DNA from 3 places in the Pseudoalteromonas sp. SG43-4 genome. Region 3 is predicted to be linked to each of the others. Evidence: predicted binding sites of a transcription regulator. Region 3 holds the regulator's gene; each other region holds the start of a gene.
The links. Region 3 encodes sigma-54, which starts transcription at its own class of promoters, with help from an activator protein. Its sites were predicted from a motif close to GTTGGCACGNNNNTNGNNT; they were not measured.
Positions count from the first base shown of each region.

Region 1: H5160_RS10500 (EF-hand domain-containing protein) is a predicted target of sigma-54. The motif match lies at 4,187-4,205, and genes of this name have one in related genera.
Region 2: H5160_RS05585 (BON domain-containing protein) is a predicted target of sigma-54. The motif match lies at 4,844-4,862, and genes of this name have one in related genera.

Region 1 is NZ_JACJFB010000009.1:24,625-31,592, reverse strand. Features, by position in the region: gene H5160_RS10525 (hypothetical protein) at 1-14, shown strand, start outside; gene H5160_RS10520 (DUF1543 domain-containing protein) at 45-545, opposite strand; gene H5160_RS10515 (sigma 54-interacting transcriptional regulator) at 554-1,903, opposite strand; gene H5160_RS10510 (hypothetical protein) at 1,906-2,451, opposite strand; gene H5160_RS10505 (sensor histidine kinase KdpD) at 2,453-3,910, opposite strand; gene H5160_RS10500 (EF-hand domain-containing protein) at 4,241-4,474, shown strand; gene H5160_RS10495 (hypothetical protein) at 4,499-4,726, shown strand; gene H5160_RS10490 (calcium dependent protein) at 4,913-5,149, shown strand; gene H5160_RS10485 (calcium-binding protein) at 5,159-5,395, shown strand; gene H5160_RS20420 (energy transducer TonB) at 5,452-5,682, opposite strand; gene H5160_RS20415 (hypothetical protein) at 5,701-5,847, opposite strand; gene H5160_RS10475 (energy transducer TonB) at 6,013-6,495, opposite strand; gene H5160_RS10470 (amidohydrolase) at 6,668-6,968, shown strand, end outside.
Region 2 is NZ_JACJFB010000004.1:102,257-109,224, reverse strand. Features, by position in the region: gene H5160_RS05620 (LysE family transporter) at 23-649, opposite strand; gene H5160_RS05615 (hypothetical protein) at 661-1,434, opposite strand; gene H5160_RS05610 (CreA family protein) at 1,470-1,955, opposite strand; gene H5160_RS05605 (5-carboxymethyl-2-hydroxymuconate Delta-isomerase) at 2,163-2,492, shown strand; tRNA gene H5160_RS05600 (tRNA-Ile) at 2,803-2,879, opposite strand; gene H5160_RS05595 (hypothetical protein) at 3,133-3,630, opposite strand; gene H5160_RS05590 (YqaE/Pmp3 family membrane protein) at 4,011-4,169, opposite strand; gene H5160_RS05585 (BON domain-containing protein) at 4,242-4,808, opposite strand; gene H5160_RS05580 (LiaF domain-containing protein) at 5,137-5,805, shown strand; gene H5160_RS05575 (VOC family protein) at 5,844-6,260, opposite strand; gene suhB (inositol-1-monophosphatase) at 6,504-6,968, shown strand, end outside.
Region 3 is NZ_JACJFB010000002.1:281,827-288,794, forward strand. Features, by position in the region: gene mgtE (magnesium transporter) at 1-1,284, opposite strand, end outside; gene H5160_RS03285 (HPr family phosphocarrier protein) at 1,416-1,688, opposite strand; gene rapZ (RNase adapter RapZ) at 1,731-2,576, opposite strand; gene ptsN (PTS IIA-like nitrogen regulatory protein PtsN) at 2,595-3,047, opposite strand; gene hpf (ribosome hibernation promoting factor) at 3,052-3,339, opposite strand; gene H5160_RS03305 (RNA polymerase factor sigma-54) at 3,366-4,865, opposite strand; gene lptB (LPS export ABC transporter ATP-binding protein) at 4,935-5,660, opposite strand; gene lptA (lipopolysaccharide transport periplasmic protein LptA) at 5,657-6,202, opposite strand; gene lptC (LPS export ABC transporter periplasmic protein LptC) at 6,192-6,746, opposite strand; gene kdsC (3-deoxy-manno-octulosonate-8-phosphatase KdsC) at 6,743-6,968, opposite strand, start outside.

The DNA of each region.
Region 1 (6,968 bases), on a different contig from region 3:
AGCAGGACTCTTAATCCTACTCTGTTTTAGCTACTTATTATAATTTAAAGTATGTGATAGCCAAACCAGTCTGGCTTTATCGGCTGCGATATACCGCTGGGCGTGAGCTTAATGTTTAGCTGGCTGTCGAGTAAATCAATGGCAAAGCAATCGTCCACATCATGTAAATCATCTTTATGAATATGACTAAGCCCTGCGAGCAAATCGTTTTTAGCGCGCTCTTTAGCTTCATGGCTACTGCTTGCAACATACAGTGCAAAGTCATGTTGCTCAGCCATGGAATCACTTCTGTAAGCGCCTAAATTTACAAAATAGAGTTGTTTATTTTGCTCCACATAGCTATCAACAACTTCTACTTTAAAGCCATCAATATGATTAATTGCCATGTAGCTATCCATGTGAACACTACTTCTGTCGCCTACCCATTGGCTTTTTAACTTTGAGTAGGTTTGCTCTATATTCTCCCCTACTACAAAACGAATATCATGCATTTCAATGTGGCAACCTTGAATCCGGCCACCTAAATACACCATAAATAACTGCATGCTTTTCCTTAACCTAAATTATCAACATCAATATTGTGCTTTTTAATCAACTTATAAAAATCTGAGCGATTGCGCTTGGCAAGCTTAGCGCCTTCAGCTACGTTACCACCTGCCATTTTTAAAGTGTTAATTACATAGTCGCGCTCAAACTCTTTTTTAGCGTCGTTTAGTGATAATGGTTCTACGTTTGTTTCGTTACTATTTAGAGCAGCTAACACTAAATGCTCTGAAATAACATCGCTTGGCGTTAATGCTACAACCTGCTCTACTACGTTTTGTAATTGGCGGATATTACCTGGCCAGTCGTAACGTACAAGCGCATGCATAGCATCGCTTGCAAAGTGTTTTTCAGTTTGGTTCATGCGCTTAGCAATGCTTGCACTAAAGTGCTGTGCCAATAAGCTTATATCTTCGCGGCGCTCACACAGTGGCGGTAATTTTAAATTAACTACGTTTAAGCGATAGTATAAATCTTCTCTAAATTGCTGGCTTAAAATAGCTTCAGGAAGATTTTTATGTGTTGCCGATACAATACGTACATCAATTGCTATTTCTTCTTGAAAACCCACCGGGCGAATTGTTTTTTCTTGTAATACGCGCAGTAACTTAACCTGCAAGTTAAGCGGCATATCGCCTATTTCGTCTAAAAATAACGTGCCACCCTGTGCTTGTTGAAACAAACCTTGGTGATCTTTAATTGCACCCGTAAACGAGCCTTTTTTATGACCAAATAATTCGGACTCTAAAAGCTCCCCTGGTACAGCGCCGCAGTTAATTGCAACAAAAGGGCCACCGCTTACATGGCTATGCTGGTGAATCGCCTGTGCGAGTAATTCTTTACCAGTACCACTAGCCCCCGAAATAAGTACATTAACTTGCGTTGGCCCAAGTAGTTTTACTTGCTCTAACAAGTGCAGCATTGCACCACTGCGCGTAACTATATTACTTTTAGGTGCAGCTTCATCGGCGTTAACACCATGAATTTCTATCGCTTTTGCAAGGCTGTCAAATAGCTCATCTTTATCCACTGGTTTAGTTATGAATGCAAAAATGCCCTGCTTAGTTGCCTCTACTGCATCAGGAATTGAGCCGTGCGCTGTCATCATAATGACAGGTAATGCAGGGTAGCGGCTTTGCAGCTGACGATGCAGTGCCATACCATCCATTTCATCCATGCGTAAGTCGGTTATTACGGCGTCAAACACTTGGCTTTTAAGTATTTGTAGTGCGGTTAAGCCGCTTTCGCAGGTTGTCACTTCGTATCCTTTTGATCCAATACGAATAGCGAGCAGTTTTAATAAGCTAGCGTCGTCGTCTACGAGTAATACTTTTGCACCTTGTACTTTAGTTGCGGCCATCGTTACTGCTCCTTCGTTTCTTCTCGTAGTAAAAGTTGCTGCTCAATCGTTGCTAACGATGAGAGGGTTTCTTGCATTTTATTATTAAGTGCTTGCTGCTCTTTTTTAGCATTTATTTGCATAGTTACTTGCTGCTTTTGAAGCCATAAATATTGCTTTATGTCATCAGGCCAAAAGTAAGCAAGATCGAGCTTTAACAACTTAGTCATTACCGTATTTGGATCATCATTTATGTTTAAGCACATGAACTTAAAAAAGCGTTTAAGCTCGTTTTCGCCTGTAAAAACATCTTTGCTAGGTACCAATTTGAATCCACCACACTGATTAGCATGCCATGCAATAACCTGCTCTGCAGGAGGATAGCTTGGCTCAATTTTTGGTCTAGGCTTTGGACTAGGCTTACTGTTTTTGTCGTTCGCTTTTTTTGTATCGACCACAGGTGCAGGTGTAATTGACGCACGCTCTTCTTGCCCATTATTAATTTCACAACCTGATATAACCATGCTGCTACTGAGCACACATAAAATAGCGATTAAACGCAAGCGCATGTTAATTAACTCCTAGATTTTTTGTTATGGGAATTTTAATTGAAAACCGGCAACCATGTGGCTCGTTATGCTCAACACTAAGTGTACCTCTTAGCTGTTCAACAGACTCTTTTACAATAGTTAAACCCAGTCCACTGCCTTGCAGCGTAACATTTTTACTGTGTTTACCTTGATAAAATGCGCTGAAAATTTGAGTTTTTTCTTGCTCTTTAATACCGCAGCCTTTATCAAGTACAACGATACAAAGCTGGTTTTGCTCAAGCGCTAAATTAATAGTAACGCTTTGCTTATCTTCTGAAAATTTTAAGCCATTTGAAATAAGCTGAATTAAAATCATCTCAATAAGCTCACTAGGTAAAGCAAGCGGTTTGTTAGGTAAAGTATTTTGCCACTGCAGAGCTTGCTGACGCGCAGTTAAGCGATGCTCAAAATGGCTATTAATTTTATTAATAAGAAGACTAAATTCAACTTCGCTTAGGCTATCTTTACTGGTGCGAATAGCATTATAACTCAGCAAACTGTCAATCATTGTGCGAAGGCGCACCATAGATTGGCTAATGAGCTCAAGCACCGCTTTTTGCTCAGCAGTAATTGGGCCTACTATTTCATCAGTTAATAAGTCAGTGCCTTCAACCATTGAAGCAAGCGGCGTTTTTAGCTCATGAGTTACATGGCGTAAAAAAGTATCTTTTTGCTGCTCAAGCATATGAAGCTGTTCTTGTACCCATTGGAGCTTTTCTCCTAGCTCAACAAGCTCAGCTGAACCTTTCACAGATATTTTTTGCTGCCAATGCCCCTGTCCAAGCTTATCAATAACCGTAGTTAACCCTTTTAGCCGCCCACTTATGCGCCATAAAAAACCTCCCCCAACAATTAAAGTCAGTGGGATAAGTGCCACCAGCCAGTTTATAAATGACGCTTGCAGGCTTGTAAGCTCATTTTGGTTATTGGTAATTTGCGCTTCGTTTTTATCACGTAACCATAAAGTAAGTTCAGCAATTAAATCGCTCACTGGCACAAATAGCTCAGCTTGTTGTTGTTTTTGCTCAACGAGTTTTACATGCGCGGTTTGTAAGGTGGTATATAAGCGTTGCCATTGGTTGATATACTCTTTATTCGTGTTTACAAATTTGAGTTCATCAATGCTTTGCAGGGATGATTGCCATTTATCAACAATGAGTTTGTCGAGCGATTCACTTTTTAATACCCAGTTTTGTCTAGTGGCGCGTTCAAGGCTGTTGAGTTCTTGCTTTAAAGTGTTAAACGATTTGGTAACTTGGTAGTTGCTACTCACAATACTTTGAGTAACCGCTAATTGCTTATTAAGCGCATTTAAAAATACGATCACCACTATAGAAAGCGGCAGTAACGAAAGCAGCATACTCATTGCAAATTGCCCAATTAAATTAGGCCGCCAGTTAAGCATTGCTTGGTATTTTTTAGCTATGGTTGCTGGCATTTCGTTTAGTCCTTTTAAGTTAAGCGTTCTATTATTAAGTGCTTACCTTATACACTAGCTGAACCAGCAATTATATTTAATACGATTAACAGCCAGCACTACAAAACAATGTGTCGCCAAATAGAGACAACGTAACTCGTTGATTTTAATAAACTCCCTTTTAACCCCGCTAAATAGTGTTGCAAAAGGCGCACAAAAATTACAATAAACCCAGTAAAAACTTCTCACTGGCTTAAAGCTAAAACAATAACCAGTTGAAAAATAACAACAATTATTATTGGCACCATTTTTGTAATAGGAGTAATAACTTTAATCAATAAGGAAATAATTATGAACAAACGCATTTTAGTAATTTCATCATTACTGGCTTTAGGCTTTTTAGGCGCTAATGCACACGCAATGGACGTTCACGCGACTTTTAACGAACTTGATAAAGACAGTAACGGCACATTAAGTGAAGCCGAAGCAGGTGAAGATGCTGTGTTACACGAGAATTTTTCTCAAATTGATACTAATCAAGATGGGCAATTGTCGCTAGATGAATTCAAAAAATTTATTCAATAAACTCATTTAATAAGGAACGTGATTATGAAACAACTTATAGCCGCTTTTTCATTAATGTTTTTAGCAATTAGTGCCACTGTAATTGCATCGCCAACAAATGTGCGTTTTGCCCACTTAGATAAAGATATGGACGGACAAATATCAATTGCAGAAGCAAAGGAAGACAAGGAAGTAATGAGACAGTTTGCCGACTTAGATGAAGACGGTGATGAAAAAGTCTCAAAAAAAGAATTTGAAAGCTTTAAACCTTAATGAGTAATTACTGATTAAGCTTTACTTAAGCTTGTTATAGGTAAACTGGAATTAAAAGCATTTGCCATAATCCCTGAGGGAGTGTGTAAAAGGATTTAATGTTGGGAGTTAAATTACGGCAAGTGCTTTTTCCTTTTCACTTTATTTTAGCCACAAACTTTAAATACATCTTTTGGAAGGAACACCATGAAGATACTTCCCCTTATTATAAGCATCTTAATGCTATTAAGCTTTGATGCCGCTGCACTTGATGTAAAGCAACGCTTTGATCACCTCGATAGCGACAAAAGTGGCTATTTAACGCATGACGAACTTGATCCCCAACCACAACTATTAAACACATTTGTAAAATGGGACAAAAACCAAGATAACCAAATTTCGTTAATCGAATTTAAAAATTACCTTACCAATAACCTCTACTGAGTATTTTTCATGAAAAAAACAAGCTATATAGCGCTTTTTGCGTTTAGTATTTTTAGCACATTAGGCTTTGCTGCAAGCAACAATGTTGCAGAGCAATTTGAAAAACTTGATAGAAACCAGGATGGTTTTTTAACACGTTCAGAAACCGCTGTAGACCCCGCTTTGTGGTCTCGATTTTCAAGCTATGATCAAGACAAAGACGGCAAGCTAACGCTAAGTGAATACAGTTTATATGCAAGTAAGTAGTCTTATAGCTAGGTACACAAACACCTAGCTTATTATATTTATACTATTAATTACGTTCAGACTTTATTTTTAGAACAATGCGCTAAGTACTCTGCATCAGTAGGTTTTGGGCTCACCATAAAATCCATTTTGAGATAAGTTAGAATCGGTTGCTTACTCGTATTTTCAACTGTCGGTTTCCAGCGCCATAAACCCACAGCAGCTGCCGCATCAATATCAAACACGCCCTCAGGGTAAGACGAGACAACCTTATACCCTTGGACTTCACCTTGTGAATTAATTAACATAGCAAACTCAACACAGCCTTAAATACTTTTCTTTGCAGCTTCTATCTGACATCGCGGCTCAACTCTTTTAGCAACATCCCAGTATTCACCTACCTTACTTCGCAGTTCAGGACTTGATAAATCAATAAAACTCGGCATTTCATCGTTTACTTGTTTATCAGACATTGAGCTACAGGCTGTCAGCATCATGCTCAAGGGAGTAATAAATAGAGAGCTTTCATAGCATTCCCTTATTAATTCGTTATAAATAATTTTTTAAGTAGTTGCATCAATTACCTGTTATGCAAACGCACCACCAAAGTGAGATATATAAATACTCCACTTAAAATCTTATGACTTTCTTCTTTCTCCCGTTATTTGAAATGCTTCGCCAGCCGGACAATTCTTTAAATATTTTTCACCTACTGGTTTTGAGTCAATAGTGAAATCAATTCTAATATGAGTAAGAACAGGCTGTTTAGCTACATTTACGTTAGTAGGCAACCAGGCCCATGTACTTAAAGATTGAGCTGCGGCTTCATCAAATAACCCTTTAGGATATGAGGAGGTTACTTTATATCCTTGCGCCCTACCCTCAGAATTAATGATAGTCATGAGTTCTACACAACCTGCAAGACCTTTTTTTGCAGCAGCTATTGGATATTGTGGTTCTGTTCTTGTTAAAATATTCCAATAGTCTTTCACCCTATCGCGCAGCTCAACACTTGATAAATCTATATAATCTAGCTTTTCAACAGTTTCCTCTGTCGTAGGTGTTGCTCCACATGCCGCAAGTAATGAAGTTAATGGGAGTAATAAATAGAGGGCTTTCATAGCGTTTCCTTATGCTTTATTGATTGTTTTACATACTAAATAATCACATCAATTACCTATTTTGTAAACAGTTAGTAAAGAGAAAAACCTTATAATGAGGCCTATCAATTCATTGGTATTATAAAATCAAGTTTGTTAATGTAAGTAAATTAACAATAAAAATTAAGTAACCATGTCGCTCAAAAAAATAATCAAACCACTCATACTAGCCAGCCTTTGCGCTAGTTCTAGTTACACTCTTGCACAAACAAAAGTAATTTATAACGCAAATGGTTATACCCCTTTATACCAAGGTGAAGTACAGCAGTTTACTACCCTCGTTATTAAAAATGGCAAGGTAGTAAAACTAGGTAGCGATACACTTAAAGATAGCTACCCAGATGCCAAGCTAATTGACGCGCACGGTAATACCTTATTACCAGGCTTAATTGATGCTCATGGGCACGTTATTGGCCTTGGCGATAATTTATCGC
Region 2 (6,968 bases), on a different contig from region 3:
TCTCCTACACTTTTTAAATAAGTTAAATAACAACACGTACTGCAAGGGCAATTAAAATAACGCCAATTCCACGGTCAAACCAATAACCGCGTTGTTGGAAAAAACCCCTTACATTATTTCTAGAAAGTATCATTGAAAGCATTGAAAACCACGTCCACGTAGCCAATGCCATGTATACGCCGTAGCCTACCTGTATACTAGTAGGTGTTGTTGGGCTAATCACGAGTGTAAATAACGACATAAAAAATAACGTGGCTTTTGGGTTTAATGCATTTGTGAAAAAGCCTCGCCTAAAAGCAAGCCAAACAGGTTCTTCGACTACCGTTTTTATTTCTACATTGTCTTGATTACTTGTTGGTGGTTTTGCCGCTCTAAGCGCCTGCACACCTAAATAAGCTAAATAGGCACCAGCCACATATTTAAGCGCCATAAATAAGCTAGGTGACTGCGTTAAAATAAGCGCAACACCTAAAACACAATAGGCAACGTGTAATAAAATAGCAGCGCCAACACCGGCACTTGTCCAGAGTGCATTGCGTCTACCTTGTTGCACACTCTGTTTGAGTACAACAGCAAAGTCAGGCCCTGGGCTTGCTACTGCAAAAAAATGAGCAATAACAATCAGTAAAAATTCATCTAAGTATTCCACGCAGATCCTTGCTAGTTTGGCGAATAAGCTAATAACAGCGGGTTAGCCGAGTTATTTACCAATGCTTTAATTTCTTTTTGCGCTTTTTTAAACTGACCACGTAAATGCGGCTTTAAGTGTTTTTTAGACACTTTATCGTTTTTAAAGTAACTAATCAGAGCATGCATAAATACCGTATGTGTTTCACTTAACTTAGCTTCACGGTTAGCGTATGGATTATAACAAGAGCCACAACCGCCTTTAAACTGATACACAGTGTTGCTCATCATCACACCAAACCCTAAAAAACAGGCAAGTGCATCTGCAGCTTGTGGTAAATACTCCCTACCACCTGGCGGTAGCACCCCAACGTGATGAATAAGTATGGTGGCCAATGTACCCGCATAACTTGCCACTAAATCTTGTGGCTGATTAATCTGATTAGGATTAAAAGAGATACTGACCTTATGGCTTGGCGGCACAATTAAATGACTGCCTTTACCACGTATTTCATCACTAAATTCAAAGTGCGGAAAAACTTGCGGTTGTAACTGCTGCGGTGCAACTAGTTGGATAGGCCATGCGTTCATACCCGCGTAATTAGTAACGCGGGTAAAAACATTACTCGCCATCTCTTCTATGCTCGATACCGAATCGGGGAAAAAAGTGGCCGTTGGCAGTATTATTTGAGTGTGCTTTGTAAAAAATTCAGCATCAAAGTTTTCTACAGCCCAAATAAATGTATCAATAAGCCATTGCTGTTCTTGCTGCTCTAATAATGGCTTTGATTTAAATAAAGCTAACATAGTGTGCTCTTTTAGATTTTAGTTTAGGTACCAGTTTAGTTTTTCTGTGTAAGTGCCCAATCCCACGCTTGAGTATTGTATAGCGGCACTGTTGATAGTGCATGGTGGTGGCTACCACTGGATTCTTTAGTTGAATACGATAAATACAATAAGGTACGGTTTTCAGCATCGTAAATACGGCGCACTTTTAGTGATTTAAATAATATACTTTTAGATGATTTAAATATCACCTCACCTGATTTACTGCGGTCTATTTTTTGTAGTTGCTGCGCTGTAATAGGCCCTGTTTGACGACACGCTATAGACATATCTGACGGGTCAGAAAAGTCCAAATTAGCCTCTATATGACTAATATGACAAGTAACGCCTTCGAGGATTGGATCTTGCTGCGAATTCACCACAACATCTTTAGTTGTAAATAACCCAAGACTTACCGACGCAACATCATCAGAGCAAGCACTTAATGTAACAACAGCACCTGCAAGTAAAACTAAACGTTTAAATTTTTGTGGTAATTTCATACTTATCCTTAATTAATATATAGGTAACTTAGTAGATAAGTTACTAAGCGAAGGTTCACCTGTTTGTTTTTATACTAACATCAAAAATAAATACGACTAAATTAGTTTAAAGTAAAGATTTTAGATAGCTCAGGGTTTAGTGACCCCTCTTGTATTTGGTACAATTACCTCTCGCTCATGCAGTAACTCATAATAGGAAACGCCTAAATGCCGCACATTATTATTGAACACTCAGAAGACCTCCCCGTTTTACCTCAAGTACTGGTAGAAAAAATTCATACAACCGCTTTCGAAAGTAACTTGTTTGAATTAGAAACCATAAAAACACGTGCTATTGCTTATCAGCAATATCAACTTGGCGCAGGAAAATCAGGGTTTATACATATCGCGGTACATATTTTGGCAGGACGCTCAATTGAGCAAAAACAAATGTTAAGCGAACTGCTACTTTCATGTTTAAAAACATATTGCAGAGCATCAGACAGTCTAAGCGTAAATATTTACGATATTGAGCATGAGATATACCGTAAAAATTAGTTAACTCTTGTAGCTTTGAGCAATAAAAGTAAACACTAGTAAGTAAAAAGCCCCAATAGGGGCTTTTTTGTCTTCTGACATTAAATGCTGATCACTGTCACTTATAAAGCAAAGCATCTGATCTAACGCTGGAATTTAATAGTGCATTCGCACTATTCCAAATTTAAGAAAGCTTAGCTTAATCTATGGATTAACTTTATTTAGATTACGTTTATTCTTAGGGGTAACTAAAGAATAAAAATTACACAATATTAAATTAATGTAGCTTTAAATAATTTGGATAGATATTTACTTGGGAAATTTGTAAAAGTGGTGGCCCCTCCCAGACTCGAACTGGGGACCTAACGATTATGAGTCGTGTGCTCTAACCAACTGAGCTAAGGGGCCAACTTTATATAACTGCTAGGCAGTTAATTTTTGAAGCGTTCAGTCACAGAGCGACTAAAGCGGGTTGCAGTATAAAAACTTTTTAGGTGCTTGTCACTACCAAAAACCTTTATTTTAACAATCAACAAGCTAACTGCTTAAATAGTAATCTTTTAAGTGGGCATAAACATAAAATGTAAGATATTTACCGTGCTATTCACTGCATTAAATTATAAACAAAACCTATCCCATATAGTCTTTTATATTTAACCCTCTACTTTTTAAGCAAAGCTAACATATATGTGTAGGCATACAAGGCTGTAAAAAATATGCTTGGGGCTACTGTCAGTGCCAGATTAGGTGTCTGATTAACTACATTCACCATAATCACTAAGCTCGATTGAACAGTAATCGGAATAATAGGCGCAAAAAGTACGCCTGCTATTTTTTTATTACTTAAATACGAGGCGCTAGAGTTAATTGCATTATTAAAACTTTGTCGTATTGCGACGTTTTGTGGTGTTTTAGAATGAAACATACAAATAATTGGAGTTACGAACGCAAGCGTTACATAACTAAACTTATACTTGTTGACGACCTTTTCTAAAATAAAGGTAAAAAACAGCGTTACAAATCCACTATACAACCCTTGCACTAATGCAGCTTGAAAAGTGACCGATTTAGCAATGTCTGCCGCACTATTTGCCCAGAAGGCCCAACTAAAATAAAAAATGAATGACACAACGCCTAACATTATAAGTCGAATATTCAATTAACTACCTCAACATGCCTAAAAACCTAGTTTAATGATAACACTAGAAGTGAAGGTAATATTGTCACTAAATAATAAGGTATTTGATTGTATATTATGGATGTATAAACACACTAATGTTGAAGATTTCCTAAATGGCATCAAATCAGAATCTGAGCGCGACTGTTAGCTGGAAAGCTTATTAGTAAACAATAAGTATAGTTTTAAAATAATATTGGGAGTGAGTTAAGGAAGTGAATTAATGGGTTGAAGAGTTTTAAAAATTGGATTTAATCTAAAAACTCTCTAAAAACTCTCTAAAAACTAATATTGTGAGCCGATCGGTACTAAAGTATTTAGCTAAACCTCAGTAGTCGGCTTACACAATATATAATCTGTCATTATTTTTTCGCAATAATGTAGATTGCATGTATTAACCCTGGGAAATAACCTAGCAGTGTTAATAGAATATTTAACCAAAAATGCATACCTAAGCCAACTTGCAAAAACACACCTAATGGCGGTAATAAAACCGAAAGTATTATACGAATAATATCCATGATCAAACTCCATTTAAATTAAACATTGAAAAGACTTAAAGCCCAGCATTACTGGGCCTTAACTACACTGTATTATTCAGCAACAATAGCTAGTTTATCAACTACGTCGCGAACATCTTCAGCATTTTTAGCAATTTTAACTGCTAGTTGCTTTTCAGCTTCAGACTCTACAGAGCCATTCAGAGTTACCACACCGTTGTCGGTATCAACATCAATGTCTGTACCACCTACTTCTGAGTCAAACAGGAAGCGAGTTGTGATTACAGTGGTGATTTTAGCGTCCGTTAGGTCGTTATCATCATCGTCCATCATGTCGTTGTTTTTATCTTCGGTGTCCATGCTTTTAACAACAGTAAGGCTGTTATCAACATCAGTTACACCATCTAGGCTAAGTACAAGTTCTTCTGCTAGCTCTTTATCGAGTTCGCTATTAACTTTACCTGTAAGTACTACCTTGCCATTTTTTACATCAGTGTTAATGTCAAAGTTGTTTAGATTAGTGTTCATAAGTAGAACGGTTTCTGCCTTACCATCAATCCAAGCATCTTTACTTTCGTTTTCCCAGCTGTTTGCTTGGGCACCCATAGCCGTAGTACCAAGAACTAGAGCTGCGATAATAGATTTGTTAAATGTTTTCATAATCTTTCTCCTTTTGATTAAAGACACTTTAACTAATGCGAGCTTCAGGCCAACTTTATTTATACTTAAAATTCAAAGACTTGAATTAATTAAAAGATAAAACCTTATCTATGTTTGTGTAACTATTTACAGGCTACTCGGTAAAACTTTCTCAAATAGTGAAAATAGCTAGATAATTGCTCTTTTGGTTAATCTATCGTTAATATAACAAAACAAAAAACACCGTTAAAAAATAACCAATTGATAATTAATGAAATTATATTTGGTACGCGGTTTGCAGCCTAACTACAAGAGCAGTATCAATAGTAAATATAATAAGGAATAACTCATGTCTGTAAAAGTTGAAGACCGCCCAATAGAGCAAGTACGCGAACAAGTGATTGATCAATTAATTTATAATTACAGTCATGGTGTTATTTCTGTTGATGCATTTGAAAGACGTTTAGATAATGCGATGGATGCACCTAATAACGAAGCACTGCTAGCCTTAGTAGAAGACTTAACACTTAATACCGATCAGCAATATAAAGCAGAAAAACAATCGCAATTTACACCACATTATAGTGCACAGCAAAACAGTGATGATGATTTTACATTACGCAGTATTTTAGGATCTAACGAGCGAAGTGGTCAGTGGGTTGTACCAAAAAATATATATTTGAGTAACTTTATGGGATCGGTGGTGCTTGATTTTACCGATGCTATTTTTGCGCATCAAAATGTAACTATTTACGTTAACTGTATTTTTGGTAGCGATGAAATTTACGTACCAGAGCATGTCAATGTAGTGTCTAAAATGTTTTGTATTTTAAGTAGCCTTGAAAATAAATCTGTGTCGCTTAACAAACGCCAAGGCCCTACAATTCATATTGAAGGAAAGGCAGTAATGGGCTCGGTTGAAGTGAAAATAAAGCGCACAATTAAAGAAAAATTTATGAGCTTTGCAAATGAGCTAAAAACCCAGTTTGGCACGGGTAATAATAACCGCTCACTATAATTGAGTAGCAGCACTTTAGCGTGCTGCTTAGTATTTTATTATAAATCGTTATTTCGCTCGCTTGGTATATCACTTAAATACTCTACAAACTCAACTTCAAACCCTGCAGGATCAATAAAGTAGACATTCTTTCTGAAAGGATTCTCGCTACCTTGCTTGCTTAGAGTAAAACCCGCTTTATTTAAGCGCATTACTACTGCGCTTAAATTATTAGTTACATAAGCAAAGTGTGCAAAACCAATTTGATGGCCCGATAAGTTTCTGTTTTCACCTTCACCATGACTGCTTATCGCAATGTAATGCGTGTCATCTCCAAAGTGTACCCAGCGTCTTGGTTTTCCATGCCAATCGCCTCTGCCCTCACTTCTAATCGACCAATGTGGAAATACAGCGCGATAAAATGTAAGCATACTATCTATATCACTCGCGACTAAGTTTACGTGCTCTAAATACATAATGTTATCCTATCAGTTAAGTTAGGAGCACGATAAAACCTCAAGTTAACTTTAGGTAAAGTGTTATTTAAAATTAATTTATTTAAATGCAGATAATTATTTTTTAAAAATATATAAACTTTTCAATCTTGTATAAAAAACAAACACAAGTATTTGGGGTTTATTGTTTACTTTATGGCAAAAGTCGCTAAAATACGCCGGCTGAAATATATAAACGTTCTTTTACAACCCAAAGGTAATACCATGCATCCAATGTTAAACATTGCGGTTCGCGCTGCGCGCAACGCAGGCAAAATTTTACTTCGCGCAAGTGAAGATTTATCAAAAGTTGAAGTGCAACAAAAAGGCGCTAACGACTTAGTAACTAACATTGATAAAGAAGCCGAAGCCGTAATTCGTGACACTATTTTACAGTCTTACCCTACTCACTCAATTGTTGGTGAAGAACTAGGTGAGCATAAAGGCAAGGATGATGATTACCAATGGATTGTAGATCCTATCGATGGAACAACTAACTTCATCAAAGGTATCCCTCATTACGCGGTTTCTATCGCACTTAAAGTTAAAGGTCGTTTAGACCAAGCTGTTATTTATGATCCAATTCGTGGTGAGCTTTTCACTGCATCTCGCGGTCAAGGCACTCAGTTAAACAGTAAACGTCTACGCGTTAGCAAAACTACGGTTCTTGCAGGCACTGTACTTGCTACT
Region 3 (6,968 bases):
ACTCCCTGCAAGAGCAGGGTCTATATTCATTCTTTTAAGAATTATTGGAATACTTGCACCAGCAACACCTGCCACCACTAAGTTCATAAACATAGCGAAGGCGAGTACGCCACCAAGCATAAAGTCCCACTGCCATAGCGCAATAACACCCGCAATTAATAGTGACCACAAAATACCGTTTAGCGCGCCAATGGCCAGTTCTTTCATCATCAAGAAACGTTGGTTTGTTTGGTTAATATGACCTACTGCAATACCACGGATAACAAGCGTTAATGATTGGCTACCAGCAACACCACCCATAGAAGGGACAATACCGTTAAGCACAGCCAAAATAGGGAGCACATCTAAAGTGCCTTCAAAAAAGCTAGCTACAAAAGCAGCTGCAAGTGCGGTTAGTAAGTTAACTCCTAGCCAAACTGAGCGTTTTTTAGAGCTTTTTAGTACTGGCGCGAATGTATCCTCTTCATCATCAAGACCGGCTAGGCTTAATAAGCTATGCTCGGCATCTTCTCGGATTACATCAACGATGTCATCGATAGTAACACGACCGAGGAGTTGGTCGTTATCGTCCACCACTGGGGCCGATATCCAATTATGACGCTCAAATAATTGCGCTACTTCACTTTCATCCATTGAGATTGGGATAGACTCACAATCTTCATCCATTAAATCGCGGACAATTTTTTCTGGCGGATTAGTTAATAATGTACTCAGCGATAAAGCGCCTATAAAGCAGTTATGTTTATCAACAACATATAAATCATCTGTACCCTCTGGTAACTCACCACGCAGTCTAATATAACGAAGTACAACATCGAGTGTTACATCAGGGCGAATGGTCACCGTATCGGTGTTCATTAGCGCACCTGCTGAACGCTCTTGATATGACAGTGCTTGCGTGGCACGTTCACGGTCTTGAATGTCCATCGCGCTAACAACGTCTTTATAGACGGTATCTGGCAGGCTACGTAATACTTCACCTAAGTCATCGTGGCCCATGTCTTCAGTTGCGGCGGCAATGTGCTTAGGTTCCATTTGGGCAATAATGCCTAAACGAACATCTTCAGATAATTCTTCAAGAACATCACCCTGCACATCAGGATCGACCAATTGCCAAAGCAGTCGGCGAATTTTATGCGGTGATGATTCTAATAATAATGCGGTATCACAAGGAGCCGTTTTTGCGAGCATGCGCCTAACTTGAACAAATTGACCACTATTGAGTGACTTCGTCACCTGCTTTAGTTGCTGTAGTGGATAATCTTGTTCAAAAGCTTCTGGCATTGGCGTCCTTTATAAATTGTTATATTACTTTATGGGGGGAGGTGAGTTAACTGGCGTTACTAACCTATTTATTTTATATATCTGTTTTAATTGAAGCACTAGTAATGCGAATATTGTTTTTATAAAACAGATTATTCTTGTTCATTAAAGCGTTGTGCTATTAATTCTCCAACAGCGTGTAAAGCTTGCTCAGAATCAGGGCCTTTACAAACAACTTTAACTTCTTTTCCTTGGCTACTTTCAAGTAACATTAATGCAAGTACGCTATCGCCTGCTGCTTCTTTGTCATCTTGGAATAATGTGATTGTAGCATCAAATTGTACTGCTAATTGCGCAAGCACAGTAGCTGCTCTGGCGTGTAAGCCTAATTTGTTTTTTATTAAAAAGGTATCTTCACAATGCATAACTTACTCTACCTAAGCTGAACAGGTGATTATTCAGCTATATTATTTTTCTTGTTCGCGATGGCGAATTTTTACATTGGGATGTGTCATTGCAAAACTTTCACCGATAGTTTGCGCTAAATACACAGAGCGATGTTGCCCACCTGTACACCCAATAGCAATGGTTAAATAACTGCGGTTATTTCGTTCTAAATGCGGTAACCACGTTTGTACAAATGTTTGAATTTGCCATGTGAATTTTTGCACTATGCTGTGATTAGCTAAATAGTCTTTAACCGGTTGATCTAACCCATTTAAAGGCTTCAACTCTGGTTCCCAGTGTGGATTTGGTAAAAAGCGTGCATCAAATACGTAGTCTGCTTCTTTTGGTATACCGTGTTTAAAACCAAATGATTCAAATGTGACAATCAGTTGCTTATCTTTTTTACCTAAAATCTTTTCACGAATAGATTCAGCGAGTTGATGAACACTTAAATCAGTCGTATCTATCATAAAGTCGGCGCGAGTGGTTAATACATCAAGTAATTCTTTTTCTTTTTTGATGGCTAAATCAAGAGGCAACGAGTCTATTGATAGTGGGTGTAATCTGCGTGTTTCAGAAAAGCGTTTGATCAATGTCTGATCGTCACTATCTAAATAAAATAACGTAGGGTTTGCAAAGCCTGGTAAGTATTCAAGAATATCGTTAAATTCATCTTGTTCTTTAGGGATGTTGCGCACATCTATGCTAACAGCAATTTTATCGTAGCTATCAGACACACTGCGAACTAATGAAGGTAGTAGGTTTACTGGAATATTATCTACGCAATAATAACCTAAATCTTCTACAACGCGCAAAGCAACCGACTTTCCAGAACCGGAACGGCCGCTTATGATAATTAACTCCATTTAACACCCTTTATAAAACTATGATTGATCGACAATAACTTGGTAAAGCTCAGTATCAGATTTTGCACTGCGTAACTGTTTACAAAAATCTTTGTTGTTTAGTTTATCAGCAATGGTTGCTAGAGTCTTTAAGTGCTGCTGGTTATCGCCATCTGGTACGATGAGTGCGACAAAAATATCAACAGGGCGATTATCGATTGCATCAAAGTTTATTGGAGTTTCGCTAACGAGCACTAAAGCCAAAGGCTCTTCTGCACCGCTCATTCTTCCATGAGGAATAGCAATGCCACGTCCTATACCTGTACTACCTAATTTCTCTCTGCTCATTAAAGCATTAAGAATATCTTGTTGCGGTAAATACGGAAGTTTGTCGTGAGCAAGTTCGCTAATGAACTCTAAAATTCTTTTTTTGCTATTAAAAAGGACCGCAGCTTTGCTGCAGTCCTGGCATATAAGTGAACTTAATTTCATCATATTAGTGTCGAGCAAGCTTCTCTTTGTGTTTGATTACTTGGCGATCGAGCTTGTCGATCAACGAGTCAATAGCGGCATACATATCTTGATGTTCTGTAGAGGCAAATAGCTCAGCACCGCTTACGTGTATTGTGGCTTCTGCTTTTTGATTTAATTTTTCTACATCGAGAATGACATGAACATTATTAATATGATCAGAGTGTCTTTCAAGCTTCGCAAATTTAGTATTAATATAGTCTCTTAGTGAATCGGTTAATTCTACGTGACGACCAGTTAAGTTTAGTTGCATAAGCATTACCCTCTTAGTTTAGCGTCTTAAATCAGACTTTTACGCTGATTTGACGGTGGAATAGCAAGAGATTCGCGGTATTTTGCGATTGTACGTCTCGCTACTTTAATTCCTTGCTCAGCCAATATATCCGCTATTTTGCTATCACTCAATGGTTTTGCTGAGTTTTCTGCTGCGATTAATTTTCGGATAAGCGCACGTATTGCTGTAGATGAACATTCACCACCGTTTTCAGTACTTACATGGCTTGAGAAAAAATATTTAAGCTCAAATATACCACGGGGTGTATGCATGTACTTTTGAGTAGTTACGCGAGAAATTGTCGATTCGTGCATTTCTACCATTTCAGCAACATCATTTAAAACCATTGGTTTCATGGCTTCAGGGCCATGTTCAAAAAAGCCTTGTTGTTGCTTAACAATACAATTAGTAACTTTTAATAGCGTGTCGTTTCTACTTTCTAAGCTTTTAATAAACCATTTAGCTTCTTGTAAATGTGAGCGAATAAACTGGCTGTCGCCACTTGATTTTACAGTGCGAGACATTGCCGCGTATTGGCTATTAACACGAATTTTAGGCATGCTATCTGGGTTTAATTCGACAACCCAGCGGCCTTTAATTTTTTTAACTGACACATCAGGAATAACATACTCAGATTCTTCCCTTACAATAGTATCTGCAGGTTTTGGGTTGAGAGTATGTATTAGTGTCATTACTTCTTTAAGCTCTTCTTCTTTGAGCTTAGTTTTTTTCATTAATGTACGATAGTCGCGAGCTGCTAATAGATCAATATGCTCGGTTAAAATCATTTTCGTTTCATTAATATAAGGTGTTTCTTTATCAAATTGATTAAGCTGAATACACAAACACTCTTGTAAACTACGTGCAGCAATACCAACAGGATCAAACAGTTGGATGCGTTTTAATACCGCTTCAATTTCATCAAGTTCGACTTCGTTATCATCTTCGTTTTCTTGATTAAAGCTTTCTAAAATCTCTTCGCAGCTTAGTGTTAAAATACCTGAATCATCGACAGCTTCTACAATAGCAATAGCAATAGCTTCGTCTGTAGGGCTAAATGGCGTTAGTTGTAATTGCCACATTAAATACTCATGGAGCGTTTCAGTAGAGGCGCCTTGGTATATTGATTCGTCTTCAGGCATTGGACCTGATGAGGCTGCAGGAGCTGCACTCATGTACTCATCCCAACTGACATCCATAGCCATGTCGTCACTTAGCGTGTCTTTTGCAAGTGCTTCACCAGTATCTTGTTCGTATTCGCTCGGAGCATCATCAGCAGATGCGCTAACAGTTATGTCATCGGTATCAGCTTTTTGCTCGTTTTTACCAGCAGCGTCTTCGGAATAGTCTGCCTCTTCAACCTCTAATAGTGGATTACTGTCGAGAGCTTCTTGTATTTCTTGCTGGAGATCCAATGTACTGAGTTGCAACAAACGAATAGCTTGTTGCAACTGTGGAGTCATTGTAAGTTGCTGGCCCATGCGCAGCTGTAGTGATTGCCTCATGTATCTCTAACAATCCTTTTATGTTGTTATAATTAATACTAGCAGATGCTTAAAGACATGGCGTAAATGTTACAGCCTAAATTGCTCGCCTAAGTAAACATCGCGTACTGTTTTATCATTTAATACGTGTTCTGGAGTACCTGATGCAATCAGCTCCCCATGAGAAACAATGTAGGCTTTTTCACAAACATCAAGGGTCTCTCTTACGTTATGGTCGGTAATTAATACACCAATCCCACGATTTTTAAGATGTTCTATTATTTTCTTTATATCTAATACCGAAATAGGGTCAACACCGGCAAACGGTTCATCCAGTAATATAAATTTAGGATCTGCTGCCAGCGCTCGTGCTATTTCTACACGACGACGTTCTCCCCCCGATAATGCCATACCTTGGCTATCACGAATGTGTTGTATGCTAAATTCATCTAATAAGTTATTGAGCGTGTCTTCTCTGGCTTGTTTATTTAGTTCCTTGCGCGTTTCTAAAATGGCCATTAAGTTTTGATAAACAGTCAGCTTTCTAAAAATCGATGACTCTTGTGGTAAGTAGCCTATGCCTAATCTAGCACGACTATGCATAGGTAAAAGAGTAATATCGTTATCATCAATAGATATTTTACCTTTGTCGCTAGGAACAAGCCCTACAATCATATAAAAAGTCGTTGTTTTACCAGCACCGTTAGGGCCAAGTAAGCCAACTATACTGCCAGCTTGTACTTCAAGGCCGACGTTTTTTACAACTTCACGACCTTTATAGCTTTTTGCTAATAGTTCTGCTTTTAATGTGCTCATGGTTGACCTTTATCGCCTTTTTTACTTTTTTTAGTTTCGATCGGTACTAAAATTGTGTGAACGCGGTCAGTTGAGTTTTCATCTTTTTCGGCACTGATGAGTTGCTGCTCTATGTCGTAGGTAATGCTTTTAGCATTTATTTTTTGTCCGGCTTGCGATACTTGTGCATTACCAACAAGCGTTAAAAAACGCTTAGATACATCATAACGTACTTCGTCAGCACTGGCGCTCATAGTCGTGCCGTCTGATTGCTTTTCTTCAAAGTGCGCAGGGCTACCTGTGGCAATTAATAATTGTTTATTATCACCAAGTTCATCACGTTTGTGTACTTCGAGGCGATCGGCTGTAATGCGGCGATTACCGTGAATAATCTCAACGTTTTTCTCAAAAATACCCACATTAGCTTTCAATTGACCTTCTTGCTTGTCGGCACTTATTGAAATTTGATTGGCAGCAGGTTGCGTGTTTTGCTCTGCAGCACTACTATTAAACGCTAGTATAAGTGTAGGAATTATAAGTGATTTTAATATTTTATTGGTCATAATATATGGTTCGCGTATGGTTAATTAGTTTTATCACTTCGGTTTTCAAGTCGGCTTCTAGGCCTTTACCGGTGATTTTTAAATTGGGTCCAGTGATAATGACGGGTTGCTCCGAACGCATTGTTAATAACTTTATATCAACCTGAATATTATCAGCATTGATTTTGTCTATCATGGCGTTATCGGTTAAATTTTTGGCAACCACATTACCTTCTAAAATTAATTGTTTATCTTCATATAATGTTGCTTCGTCTGCATTTATTTGCCACGTTTGTTGCTCGTTATATAAAGTAAAAATGGGTTTTTCAAAAAACGTGAAACCTAATTGCTGGTATAGCTCCATTTTAGCCGCAGTGACTTTGTGGCTAATTTTACCTTGCTCATCATAGGCTGTCTGTTTGAGCTCAATAGCTATGTAATCAGGCTTAGCAACAACTTCAGGCTCAGCCTGAGGCACAATATTTGTTTGTGTAAAATAAGGGTACCAAAGCCAAACCATACAGCTAATGAATAAAACGCTTAGTATTATGCGCGCTGCATTCATGAACTAGTGCCTTGTGTAGTCAATGCTTTACCATTTTCAAGCATGAGCAAATCGGTGAGTTCTCTCACAGCGCCAAAACCACCAGGCATTTGCGTTACATAATGTGACAAACGCTTAATAAGAGGGTGGGCATCATTTACTGCAACGGCAAAGCCTACTAACTCCATAACAGGCATGTCAGGACCGTCATCACCAATATAAGCAATTTGTTCATCGCTAAGG